2 regions of the Rothia sp. HMSC065D02 genome follow, and region 1 is predicted to be linked to the other one. Evidence: predicted binding sites of a transcription regulator. Region 1 holds the regulator's gene; the other holds the start of a gene.
What was found. Region 1 encodes LexA, which represses DNA repair genes until DNA is damaged. Its sites were predicted from a motif close to TCGAACANNTGTTCGA; they were not measured.

Region 1 (6,840 bases):
GCTTACAAACGGGCGGTTTCGCGTTCGGGGCAACCTCGACAAGGTCGAGTTCGGCATCCTCAGCAAGACGCAAGGCATCTTTAAGAGGAACAACGCCTACCTGCTCGCCACCGGGACCAACAAGTCGGACCTCTGGAACGCGGATACGATCGTTTATGCGTGGTTCGCTAATGAGTAGCTCCTGTGCTCTGTGGGTTTCCCCGTGAATATTATCCGTAGCGAGCACTAAAAAGCCCTCGCCGTTTACAAGCGAAGGCACACATCGAATACCGAAAATTCGGTTATCTAACCCGTCTGCCTCACACCATATGCGGGCGGATGCGGGTGGGAGTAGACTCCACTTGCAAACAGTACATTAGTCTACCGGGTTTATAGCTAATTCACAAGAAAATGCCAAGAAGGATAACCTTCTTCGTCATATTCCCGTTTTATCCCTGTAAAGCCGGTCAGTCAGCCCAGTAAACCTGCCATGAAGGGTAGCTACGACTATGTGCATTACGCTACCCATACAGGGCAAAATCTTATCTGAAAACCTGCAGCGAACATCTGAAGATTTACATTCACGGATCGTTCAAGGTGCTTCAGCACGCAGAATTAGTACACAGGACCGGTAAATTTCTCGCCAGGTCCCTGCCCCGGCTCATCTGGGATTGACGATGCTTCCCGGAACGCCAGCTGTAACGTCCGCAGCCCATCACGCAGCGGAGCAGCATGCTGCGAACCAATTTCTGGAGCCGCCGCCGTCACAAACCCCGCCAATGCAGTAATAAGTTTGCGTGCCTCATCCAAGTCCTGTAACTCCGCAGCATTATCTTCGGCAGCCAGACCGCATTTGACAGCTGCAGCGCTCATGAGATGGACAGCCGCAGCACCGATAATCTCAACGGCTGGCACATCGGCAATATCCCGCATCTGTTCACTAACGGCATGCATTTGTTCATCAGTTAGCTCTGTACCGCCGTGTACAGGTACAGATTCGTTTGATGATGCGCCAAATTGAAAACTATTCGTCATATTACTCATGGTTCTAGAATCTCACACTCTCTAAAGTTCACCAAGACATCATCAACTGAGACTACATAAATCTATGAAGCAGAAAGAAGCTTAATTTGCACAGAATCAACCGCCTGTGACATAAGGTCGCTGCTCGCCAGACTCCGCTGAAAATCCTGAATTACCATATTGAGCTGTTCGCGGGTAAGTCCGGGAAGAACAGCAAGTTTAATCGCAAGTTCAGGACCGGCACCTCCGCCCCTTAGGATCTTCCCCGTGCCTGTGCGTGCCTGTACGCCGTCACCAACATCGCATTGAACATCCACCAAAGCGGGTTGTGTAGAGATAAGGCGCTTTAGTTCATTTAGTACCTCGTCGTTGAGATACGAAGGGATCCACGGTTTCCCCTGCGCCAAAGACCAAACAGCGGGGCGACGTACCACAAAGGTGAGGTTCTGACCAGGATTCACAACGATGAGTTGGTTATCATCTTCCACAGCACTCAATGCCGTTTTACGCATAGAGGCTGCAACCGGGCGAGCTTGCGGATGCCACTGCGTCAAAGCATCAACACTCGTAAAAACAGGAAGAGCTTTTCGACCATCTGGAGCCTGCAAGCTAACTAATGCCATATCAGCTTCTTTATCAGATACCAGACCATCATGGGTTATATGAGCTTGTGAAAGCTGAGCAACAATCGGAGCAAATATTCGCACTTCACTCAACGCTTCAACAACTGCTGCCTCATCAACTTCATCAGCTTCAAAAGAGGTCAGAACCCGGGCTAAATCTGGGTTCGTCAAGCCATCGTCTCCATAGTATTGATGGGTTTGTGACGTTCCCTCTCCTAGGTTCCTCCCTTTCCAGGGCTGTCCGCCAGTATCAGTTTGCCTCCCAGCGCTGCGCAATTGAGCCGCAATATGCTCTGGCAACGCGCGCCGTGCAGCTGCACGCTTTTGGGGTTCAGACAGATTCCGTTGTTCTTGTGGGTTATGAGGCATCATCATTAGCCGCCTTACGAGCCTCCTCAAAAGTAAAATTGCCGACGTACAGTGCCTTCCCTAGGACAAGACCTTCCAAGCCCTGATTCGTCAGCGCACGAAGAGTGCGAATATCTTCCAGGGAAGCAACACCTCCCGAAGCCACAACGGGATGCTCAGTGAGACTGAGAACTTCACGAAGCAGCTGTAGCCCAGGCCCTGAGAGAGCACCATCTCGGCTTACATCTGTCACAATATATCGGCATGCTTCCGCAGTTTGCAGCCACCGCACCGTGTTATGCACGGAATCGCCACACCATTCGGTCCCACGTGCTACAACGGTTCCATTGCGAGCGTCCAAACCCAGAGCTATCCGCTCACCATAGTGTCCTAGTGTTTTCTCTAACCATGCCGGATACTGCAGCGCCGCCGACGTCACATTGATGCGATCGGGTTCAAGACTCAAGGCGAATTCCAAAGAACGTTCATCTTTAACACCGCCACTGACCTGTATTTTGATAGGATTCTGAGCTGTCGCACGAACTCGATCAATAACCTCTCGAAGGATGCAGGTGTTGTTACCACGACCAAACGCCATATCCAGATCAACAAGGTGAATCCATCGTGCCCCCGCACGACACCACGATAGAGCCGCTTCCACTGGATCTGTACCCTCACTCTGTTGGGAGAGGCGACCGCCTACGGGACGCACTGCACGCCCCTGAGCAATATCGACTGCGGGAAGAAGTTCTAGAGTACCCATATTCTTATCCCTGTGACCCGTATACGAAAGTTACATATGCTCCGTAGCCGAAGAGGGCTAAAGCAATAATCCACAGCACAATCTGCGCGCCAAAAGATATGCCCTGTTTACGGAAAGATATACCCCCACCGGCAAAGAATGCCCCAACAGTCATAAGAATAAGTCCGGAGTATAGAGGTGACATATGATGCTCCTTCGCAGTTTTTCGTAAAATTTATGATGCTACAAACGGTTCATGACGGGAAGATGCGCAACCCAGCGGCGAAGAAATTCTTCACCTGCAGCACCCGAAGCTACCGGACAAAATTGAATTGCTGTGAGAGGACCATTCTCGACAGCTGCAATATAACGCGGATCTGCATCAGTCCAACTGACAGCAGGCGGCTCCATATAGTCTATACTCTGGTCAAAATCCCAAGTAAACACGCCATCCTCTGCCTTGAAGTTCAAGGGTTCAGGAAGATCCTGTAAAAATTTACTGGACGCAGCAGCCTCAACCCTATAGTGTCCTCGATGAGCCCCAGCGGTAGCCAGATCTTGTGCAGCACCCGGCCACTCTCCCAGTGCAGAAATATCAAGGTCTCCAAGATCTGGGTTCACGGTTCGGATAACTTCAAACAGCATCCCAAAACCAGCCCCGGCAACGAGGACAGGACGACCGCCTGCAACGCGCCTGCCAAGCACCCGATCACCGTGGAATTTCCGCACAGCCTCGTATGTTTCGAGAGATTTCTTATGGCCAGCAATCACCATACCATCAGCGTCTCGTAGAGAATTGAGATCTGTGGTAACGAACGCTTGGGCACCGACGCGCTCGCACGCTTGCTGGAGCTCGCCATATGTACCAAATTCGCCAAGTATAGCTACGGTGGGACGTGTGGGCATAGAGACTCCTTAGTTCCGCTCCCACCGGATTCCAGACGAGTAACCGGGCGAGCATACAAATGTCATGTATCTCTAGGGTACAAACTCCAAGGTTTCTGCCCCTAATCTCACGCTATCATTGCATACCGCATGTTACATCGCCTGTATTGAGCACCATATGTCCATAAAAGGGCCCTACGCGATACAGGTCCCTTCAAAGCCACCAGTCTCAAATTAGTCATGAGAACAAAGAATGCAGATAGTTATGATAAGCGCACATCCAGTCACGTTTTCTAGATAGCAACTATGACTGCTATCGCACATTTGGGACTTCTAGACGCTGCCCGACTTTGACAGTTGAACCCTGCAGATCATTAAGTTTACTGATCTGCACCATGGTGTCGCGTGGATCAGTCTTCGGGTCTACCTCTTGCGCAATATCCCAGAGCGTATCTCCAGATTGAACGGTCACGTACCGGGTTCCTGCACCTTGAGAATTATTTCCAGCGTTTGCTGTATGCGGCGATATAAGAATGAACGCCCCAAGAACGACAAGGGCCGCCAGCGTTATCAGCGGAATGCCAAAAACCCAATTTTTCAGAGCCCTAGAGCGATGCATAGCACGTGTGAAAAATGAGGGATTGCGCTTATTAACCACCGACACCCCTTTAAGTTTTTCTGGAACCCGCCGCTGTCCGCTTGATGTTTTACCGTTTACGCTCTGCTGAGTCTGAGAGGAAGATGTGACGTTCACTTTCTGTGGTGTAGCTGAGAATGAAGTCTCGTATACAGCACGTGATTGGGAAGAAGTTAGCCGAGGATGCGACATACGGGAACGGCGTGATGAAGCATAGTGTGAACGTGTTTGATAAGAGTCCTGTCGAACACGAGCTGGGTGAATAACGGTTAACCCCGCCGGAATTCGGGAGGAAGAAGTAGCCGCTGCCATAGTATTTTCCTTTCCGCTGGTGTGTGACCAGTTCATATCCTCGCCGTTACACACCATTCTCAGCGCTCATAATGCGGTTGGCATGAGTTCATATTCTTGCAGAAAGCACATATTTTGCTTTCGGATTCTCTCAAGATGCTCTAGAAATACCGAAGTACTTCGAAGACCGATAATCCCTGCATAGCAAGAGCTTGAACTAGAACACCCCACCGAAAAACCTCAACTTTTATCGAATATGTCTTCCGTAGACACCAACTATATCGAATCTAGTTTCGATAGTCTAGTAGAAAGTTACTAAATATTTCTTCGATTATATTCAAGGTTCATAGAATATTTGTTTGAAGTTTTCCCTCTGATGCTTTAGACTGAGAACGAGACGGTTCATCGTTATGCCTACCTGGATCCAGTCAATGTTCTAGGAACCATAGCGTGCGCAAATAGTTAGAAAGAAGGCTCCGCATGACACCCGAAGCTCAGCGCCCTCCGCTGACTCCACGTCAGCAGAAAATTTTGGATGCGATTCGTACAGAAATCGAGCAGAAGGGATATCCCCCTTCGATGCGTCAGATTGGCGATATCGTTGGATTGGCTTCACTTTCTTCGGTGACTCATCAGCTCGGTCGTCTTGAGAAGATGGGATATATTCGCCGCGATCCAAAACTACCGCGTGCCATCGAGATTCTTGACGATATAGAGTCTGAGGGCGCTTCAGCCCATTTTCCGGAGCTGCCTACATTTGAGGTGAGCGATGAGGATATGGTTCCCGTGCCCCTCGTAGGTCGCATTGCTGCTGGTGGTCCTATTACGGCTGAGCAATCCGTTGAGGATGTTCTCTCTCTCCCCCGCCAGCTCGTGGGCAGCGGGAAGCTCTTCATGCTTCGCGTCAAAGGGGATTCTATGATTGACGCCGCCATATGCGACGGTGACTGGGTTGTTGTGCGTGAACAACACACCGCTGATAATGGAGACATTGTTGCGGCTCTTCTTGACGACGAAGCGACCGTCAAAGTATTCCGCCAAGTAGATGGTCATACTTGGCTGCTCCCCCGAAATTCCCAATATGAGCCCATACTCGGCGACCGCGCCACGGTGATGGGTAAAGTAGTTTCTGTTCTGCGAAGCATCTAACAGGGACCTTCTGAACTGCGCGCGTTTTTCTCAAAAGACACGCGCTAGAGGTTCCGTTCCTGCGTATTCAACCGTCTCATGTCCAGAAGGAACAACAGCACAATGATTGACCGTGAGATCGTTTTTATTGTCTATGTATCGGATATCGAGGCCTCAGTGTCCTTCTATACGAGCATTCTAAATCTTGAGGTCAGTTTTACCTCGCCACGCTATGTCACCATGGATTTAGCGCCGGGAGTCTCGCTAGCGTTGTGGACCGGAGCAAGCAATACTCTTCATGAAACTTCAACACGTACGTCTGAGGTATGTATAAATCTCAAGGGCTCCGATGCAGAAATCCTCACGCAGTACCAAGCCTGGGTGGAACAAGGGGTTGTCATATTGGAAGAGCCCCATCGTGATGTATTTGGGATGACTTTCGTAGCAAGTGATCTAGATGGGAACCATATCCGAGTTGCCCCGATAGACTAACTAATTACTATAGGCAGCCATAAACGCACAATACATCAGGGAGGGTACCGTCGAACGGTACCCTCCCTTTCCCACATTACATCTATGGACGCTTCGCTACGTTTATGTCTCGGTACCAGTACCGGAATACAACGTGTATTAAACCCGCGTATCTTATTGCTTTTAGTCAATACTCTGATAGAGCCGTTCTAAAGCACCCAAAACAACATTCTTATCCTGGGTGGTCCAAAGGTTAGGCATCGCCCGCATCAGGTACCCACCGTATCGCTGAGTCGCCAGCCTAGAGTCAAGGATCGCCACTACCCCGCGATCGTGGACGGAACGTATCAATCGCCCTGCTCCCTGAGACATGCGGATTGCCGCATGATATGCCGAAACAGCCATAAACCCATTCCCGCCTTTTTCTGCCACGGCACGGGTACGCGCTTGAGCGAGAGGATCGTCTGGGCGCGGGAACGGTATACGGTCCATCAGTACCAGACGACAGGAGTCTCCGGGAACATCCACTCCCTGCCAAAGGCTCATGGTGCCGAAAAGACAAGCATTTATATCTTCAGTAAACTCCTCGACAAGAGCCCGCAATGAGGACTCTCCCTGCAAGAGAATATTCAAATCCGTGTGCTGACGTACATATTCAGCCGCCTGCTCGGCACCTCGCTTCGACGAGAATAACCCCAGAGCCCCACCACCAG
Region 2 (6,840 bases), on a different contig from region 1:
GGCAGTCACCGCCGCCGATTTGAAGGCTGATGGCGCAATGGCTGTTATTCTGGCGGATGCCATTAACCCCAACCTGCTTCAGACTCTCGAACACACTCCGGCACTTATTCACGCGGGACCCTTCGGGAACATCGCTACCGGCAACTCCTCAGTTGTCGCTGACTACGTTGGCTTGGAATACTCCGACTACGTGATTACTGAGGCAGGTTTCGGTGCAGATATGGGTGCTGAACGTTTCTTTAACGTTAAATGCCGAATCTCAGGGCTGAAGCCTGATGCCGCTGTGCTGGTTGTCACCGTACGTTCCCTCAAATCCCACTCTGGGCTGTACAAGATCGTACCGGGCAAGCCTCTGCCCGAAGGCATGCTTGAAGAGAACCCTGCCGACGTTGAAGCAGGGGCTACTAACCTGAAGAAGCACATTGAGATTGTGCGTAACTTCGGTGTGCAGCCGGTGGTGGCTATTAACGCGTTCCCCACCGATTTCGATTCTGAGCATGAAGCTATTCGCCGTATTGCCGAAGAGGCTGGCGCTCGCGTAGCTATCCATCATGGTGTTGCTGAGGGTGGCAAGGGTACGATTGACCTGGCAAATGTGGTTGCTGAGGCTTGCGACGACGTTTCGAACCTGGAGTACACCTATGATCTTGAGGATTCTCTCGAAACTAAGCTTGAGAAGGTTGCTACTAAGGTTTACGGGGCAGACGGTATCTCGATTGCTCCCGCAGCGGCAAAGCAGCTTAAGCGTTTTGCCGATCTGGGGTATTCGCATCTACCTGTGGTGATTGCAAAGACCCACCTGTCGATCTCTTCTGATGCTTCCCTCAAGGGTGCACCCACCGGCTGGACTTTGCCTGTGCGCGAGGTTCGTCTTGCCGCAGGTGCCGGTTATGTTTACGCTATTTGCGGCACGATGCGCACCATGCCCGGTCTGAGCAAGAGCCCTGCTGCAGAGCGTATTGGCTTTGATGAAAACGGTACGATGATCGGTCTTTCGTAGTGGTTTCTGGGTCATATTTCGCCCATAAAAGACGAAGGCAAGCTTGATAAGGTGCCGTGGGCATCCTCGTTATGTTGGGATGCGCACGGCACCTTTTCTGTGTCTTCGCGGGCTGTACCGAGGGGTAGTTTTTACCGATTTCGTGTGTGTTGCGAAAAAACCATTCAAACAGACCAATTGGTGTATAGAACCCGCATGATTACGCGGGTTTAACAATACTGTTATTTAGGGGTATACCTTGAAAAATGGCTGTATGACGCGGAACTTCCAGAAAAAAGTTTTAGTGATTTACGCCATACAAAAATCAATAAAATCTCGATTGGTATTTAAATGCCCTGCTTTCATGCGGGGTAAAAATAACAGAATGGTTACAAATATGCGCTCAGCTTATCTAAGGTTTTTGGAGAGTGAAAACCATGTAGAAAACCGACCCAAAAGTAGGCTAAACTTGAGTTATCAAGTGATCGAAGGTTTCATGAATTGTCCTCGAGTTGCTTGTGTTTGAGTGAGTGATAGATACCCCCGGGTGTCATAAAACGACCGCGCTATGGTAGCGCGGTCGTTTTGTTTAACCAGACTTGTGCTGCTAGAAAGCCTACAGGATGTACTGGGCTACCAGCCCCGTGAACCCCATTCTTCAAGGTGCGGACGCTCGGTGCCTAATGTTGTGGAACGCCCGTGACCCGGAAGCACAATCGCTTCATCATCAAAGTTTCCAAAGAGCTTTTCAAGAACGTTTGAGAAAAGTTCGCCAAACTGCGCGGGAGAATCGGTCTTGCCTACGCCGCCGGGGAAGAGCGCATCGCCGGTGAAAAGCAAGGTAGCAGGGGAGTCATCTTCCCATGTGGTCTGCACAGAATATACGATGGATCCAGGAGTATGCCCGGGAACGGAAATAGCGCGCACCTGCAGCTCTGTATCGCAAAAATCAAAAACTTCGCCGCCGTTTAACTCGTTTTCGACCGTGAAATTTTCTTGCGCACGAATGGCCTCGGCGTCCGCGGATCCTGCATAAGTAATGGCACCGGTGAGAGATTCAAGCTCGCGCAGAGCACGAATGTGGTCCCAGTGCCCATGGGTGACCATAATACCCGTCACGCCAAGAGCACGGCGGGGGATAGGTTCGAAATCTTCTTCAGATTCGAGAATGCGCACTCGGCGGTCGTTCTCTTCTGTAAGGGCTAGGTTTGGACAGTCCTGCATGATTGCCTCAAGCGTGAAGGTATACAGTGCTTCCGCATCATAAGCGGGATCGATCAGCATTTGCTCACCAGTATGGCGAATCGTGATCAGGTAGACGCTGTTATCCATGTCTGAGACGCTTAGGGCACGTACCGTAAATTCCGGATTTTCGAAGATAAGAGTTGATTCGGGATAAGTAGCCATATATCCAGTGTACTGATGCGGTGTATATCCCGTTTCTAGCGGCAGGTATAAGGGGGTAACGGGAATGAAAGTCACCAGGAAAAAGTTCGCCACGAGTCAAACCTGCATCATAAAGCATGCTATCCCCGCCGAAAGAGCGTAGAATGTAGATTCGAAGATAGACGAAAGGATTTTCGATGCCTCCCCGCGCTGGATCAGCAACCACCCCTTTGCAGTCAAACGACTTGAGTAGCATTCGTGTGCAGGGTGCCCGTGAGAACAACCTCAAAAATGTTGATCTTACGATTCCACGTGACGCAATGGTAGTTTTTACGGGTCTATCGGGATCGGGTAAATCTTCACTTGCTTTTGACACCATCTTCGCAGAGGGACAGCGCAGGTACGTTGAATCACTATCTTCCTACGCACGTATGTTCCTTGGGCAGGTAGATAAGCCTGATGTTGATTTTATTGAGGGGCTATCGCCAGCGGTCTCTATCGACCAGAAATCTACTTCGAAAAACCCGCGGTCGACGGTAGGCACCATCACCGAGATTTACGATTATATGCGCCTGCTGTGGGCCCGTGTAGGACGTGCGCATTGCCCTGTCTGTGGTGAAGAAATTACCAAGCAAACCCCGCAGCAGATTGTCGATGCACTGCTGGAATACCCCGAACGTACGCGTTTGCAGGTTCTTGCCCCCGTGGTATCAGCTCGCAAAGGTGAGTTTGTTGATCTGTTCAAAGACTTGGTGACACAGGGCTATTCGCGTGCCCGGGTGGACGGAAAAACAGTTCAACTCTCGGATCCTCCTAAACTAGCGAAACAATACAAACACACCATTGACGTTGTGGTAGATCGTATCGTGATTAAGGAGGGTATTCACCAGCGACTGACCGATTCCGTGGAGACCGCACTCAGACTAGCCGATGGCCGCTTGCTCATCGAATTCGTAGATGTACAGGCAGATTCACCCGAACGCACCCGAACATTTAGTGAAAACCTTGCCTGCCCCAACAATCACCCCCTGCAGGTGGACACTATTGAGCCGCGTGCCTTCTCCTTCAACTCGCCCTTCGGCGCATGCCAAGCTTGCGATGGTATTGGTTCCAGGCTTGAAGTTGATGAAGATCTTTTAGTACCCAACCCAGACATGACTCTGGGTGAAGGTGCTATTGCTCCGTGGTCGCAGGGAAAATCTACCACCGAGTATTGGCTGCGTCTTCTTGCAGGTCTCGGCGAAGAGCTCGGATTTGATCTTAACACTCCGTGGAAAGATCTTCCTGCCAAAGTTCGCAAAGCAATTCTGGAGGGCAAAGATTTTAAAGTTGAGGTCTCGTACCGCAACCGTTTTGGACGCGAACGCCGCTATACTTCCGGGTTTGAGGGTGTTAAAGCCAATATCATGCGTAAACATCAAGAAACTGAATCTGATTTTGCGCGTGATCGCTACGAACAATATATGCGTCAGGTTGCATGCCCGGTATGTCACGGTGCGCGGCTGAACCCTACTATTCTCAGCGTCAAAATTGAGGGTAAATCCATTGCGGATGTAACCGCTATGCCACTTCGTACCGCCTTAGATTTTATGCGCGCCCTAAAGCTGACTCCTCGTGAGGCTAAGATTGCCGACCAGGTACTTAAAGAGCTTGATGCACGCTTGCAATTCCTCTTGGACGTAGGGCTCGATTACCTGACGTTATCACGCTCTGCTGGCACGCTTTCGGGCGGTGAGGCCCAGCGCATACGACTGGCAACCCAGATTGGCTCCGGGCTCGTTGGCGTGCTTTATGTGTTGGATGAGCCCTCTATAGGTTTGCACCAGCGCGACAACCGACGTCTAATCGATACCTTGACAAAGCTACGCGATATGGGAAACACCCTCATCGTAGTGGAACATGACGAAGACACGATGCGGGAAGCCGACTGGATTGTTGATGTCGGACCAGGTGCGGGCGAACACGGCGGTGAAATCGTCCATTCGGGCACTTACAAAGAACTTTTGTCCAATAAAAAGTCGATAACCGGTGATTATATGGCGGGTCGGCGCTCTATTGAAGTTCCAAAGAAACGCCGCCCACATGACCGTAAACGTGTGTTAAAGGTCTATGGAGCTCGCGAGAACAACCTCAAAAATGTTGATGTTACCTTCCCCCTAGGTGTTTTTACCGCGATCACAGGCGTATCGGGATCGGGTAAATCAACCCTCGTGAACGATATTCTCTATACCTCACTGGCGAATAAACTCAACGGTGCAAAACAGGTTCCAGGACGGCACAAGAAGGTAGACGGTCTGGAACATCTGGATAAGGTTATTCACGTTGACCAATCGCCTATTGGGCGTACTCCGCGGTCGAATCCTGCGACATACACCGGCGTGTTCGACCATATTCGTAAGCTCTTTGCCGAGACGAATGAGGCTAAAGTGCGCGGATATACGCCCGGGCGGTTCTCGTTCAACGTTAAAGGCGGTCGATGCGAAGCATGCTCGGGTGACGGTACCCTCAAGATTGAGATGAACTTCTTGCCGGATGTGTATGTGCCCTGTGAAACCTGCCAGGGAAAACGCTATAATCGCGAAACCCTCGAAGTGCATTACAAAGGTAAGACTATTTCTGATGTGCTTGAAATGCCGGTGGAGGAAGCTGCAGAATTTTTTGCGGCCTTCACCCCGATCGCTCGGCACTTGAACACGCTGGTTGATGTGGGGCTTGGCTACATTCGTCTAGGGCAGCCCGCAACCACGCTTTCAGGTGGTGAGGCGCAGCGCGTGAAACTTGCCGCAGAGCTGCAGAAGCGTTCTAACGGTCGTTCGATCTATGTGCTTGATGAGCCTACAACGGGTCTGCATTTTGAGGATATCCGTAAGCTCTTAACTGTGCTTCAGTCTCTCGTTGATAAGGGCAATACCGTTATCACAATTGAACACAACCTTGATGTCATTAAATGTGCCGACTGGATTATTGATATGGGTCCGGAGGGTGGCGATGGTGGAGGCACCGTAATCGCCGAAGGAACGCCTGAAGACGTCGCACAGGTTGAGGAATCTCATACCGGACGTTTCATCAAGGAACTTTTGGTGTGAGTCATATTTCAGGTAATCATCCGCGAGCGCAAATGCGCGGTGCTGTAACAACTCTCGACAGAGTACGCCATATTCTTGCTGCTCAGTTAGAGGCAGATTTCTGTTTACCTGCGGGAGCTATCTCTCAAGCACAGAATCTGGGTGCTGAGGTCTTGAGTGCACTGCAGCTTCCAGCGGAAGAGATGAGCGCATCCCGCCGCCGCAACGCTGATACCTGGGAACTTCGGGTAGGTAACTATCTGGGCGTGGGGTTGCTTTGCGCAAAGTATCCCCGGGTTTTGAAAACGGCCACTGAGTATATGCGTGGGGATCTCTCAAATTGGCTGGGCGATTATGCACCGTTACGCCAGCTGAATGAACTCTTGACCCCTTACAGCCAGCAGGTGAGCGGAACAAGCGTATATTACACGCCTTCACGCAACCTGCTTGAATCTGTGGTTCCGCCGGATGTTCCGGCGCAAGAGGTTAAATGCGCGGTACCCGGAATCGGCATGATGCGCCGGGTGGATAGCGGGGCGCTTCGCGAATCCTTACGGCAACATATTTGCAGTCTTCACACGGTGACGAAAGTACCGAACGCCTCGGCAGATGCTTTAGGGGCAGATGAAGATGATACGGCGGTTTCGGAATTCTCGGTGCGAATAGAGTTCCTTCAACCCGAGCAGTACGAGCGTTTTCGTGGCGATCCACGGTATTCGAACGCCTTAGGGTTTAGCGATCGTCGCCCCGATATTATGGTCCTTGCCGCATTTGACCCTGACGCCGCCACTGCTTTGGCAGATCCTTTAGCAATGGCGGGTGCAAGCGACGATTCGCCACTGATGCGTCAAATCGGTATTGATGTGCTGCCACAGGTACGACAACGAGGGCTTGCTACGCATCTTGTATATGAACTTTCCCGAATGGTTCTTGCCGATGGGCGTGTTCCATTTTATGGAACCAGTCCTTCACATGTGCTCTCACAGCGCGTGGCTTTGGCAGCCGGATTCATCCCTACATGGTGGGAGTTTGTCTCAACGAGCATGCACGATATGCCGCTCGATGAAGCATCGTAAGGTTCGTAAATTTTTGGTGAGAGTCAGAGAATTTCAGTGAGCGCCCACAACACGGGGGTGGTCTTTCGGAAACTTACCCGAAGACCAACCCTGCATTTCTCACAAGATTTACTAGGAGTTCTCAAGCTCCGCACCGTTAGATGCGATCACTCGACGGTACCATTCAAAAGACTTCTTACGGTAGCGGGAGAGCGATCCCGAACCATCGTCATTACGATCTACATAGACGAAACCGTAGCGTTTCGACATCTGCGCTGTAGACGCTGAAACCATGTCGATACAGCCCCACGTAGTGTAACCGAGTAGCTGCACACCGTCGGCAATAGCTTCGCGC

Region 2: a site for LexA is predicted at 2,526-2,541, ahead of uvrA (excinuclease ABC subunit UvrA). Genes of this name have one in related genera too.

Annotation. Positions count from the first base shown of each region.
Region 1 is NZ_KV820082.1:90,441-97,280, reverse strand. Features, by position in the region: gene infC (translation initiation factor IF-3) at 1-226, opposite strand, end outside; gene HMPREF3016_RS03930 (DUF1844 domain-containing protein) at 595-1,014, opposite strand; gene HMPREF3016_RS03925 (SseB family protein) at 1,086-1,796, opposite strand; gene HMPREF3016_RS03920 (HisA/HisF-related TIM barrel protein) at 1,984-2,736, opposite strand; gene HMPREF3016_RS03915 (hypothetical protein) at 2,741-2,920, opposite strand; gene HMPREF3016_RS03910 (imidazole glycerol phosphate synthase subunit HisH) at 2,959-3,621, opposite strand; gene HMPREF3016_RS03905 (LysM peptidoglycan-binding domain-containing protein) at 3,914-4,354, opposite strand; gene HMPREF3016_RS11415 (hypothetical protein) at 4,375-4,503, shown strand; gene lexA (transcriptional repressor LexA) at 5,009-5,677, shown strand; gene HMPREF3016_RS03895 (VOC family protein) at 5,780-6,148, shown strand; gene HMPREF3016_RS03890 (ATP-dependent DNA helicase) at 6,311-6,840, opposite strand, start outside.
Region 2 is NZ_KV820092.1:396,040-402,879, forward strand. Features, by position in the region: gene HMPREF3016_RS09205 (formate--tetrahydrofolate ligase) at 1-1,000, shown strand, start outside; gene HMPREF3016_RS09210 (MBL fold metallo-hydrolase) at 1,613-2,386, opposite strand; gene uvrA (excinuclease ABC subunit UvrA) at 2,563-5,451, shown strand; gene HMPREF3016_RS09220 (GNAT family N-acetyltransferase) at 5,448-6,506, shown strand; gene HMPREF3016_RS09225 (glycoside hydrolase family 1 protein) at 6,618-6,840, opposite strand, start outside.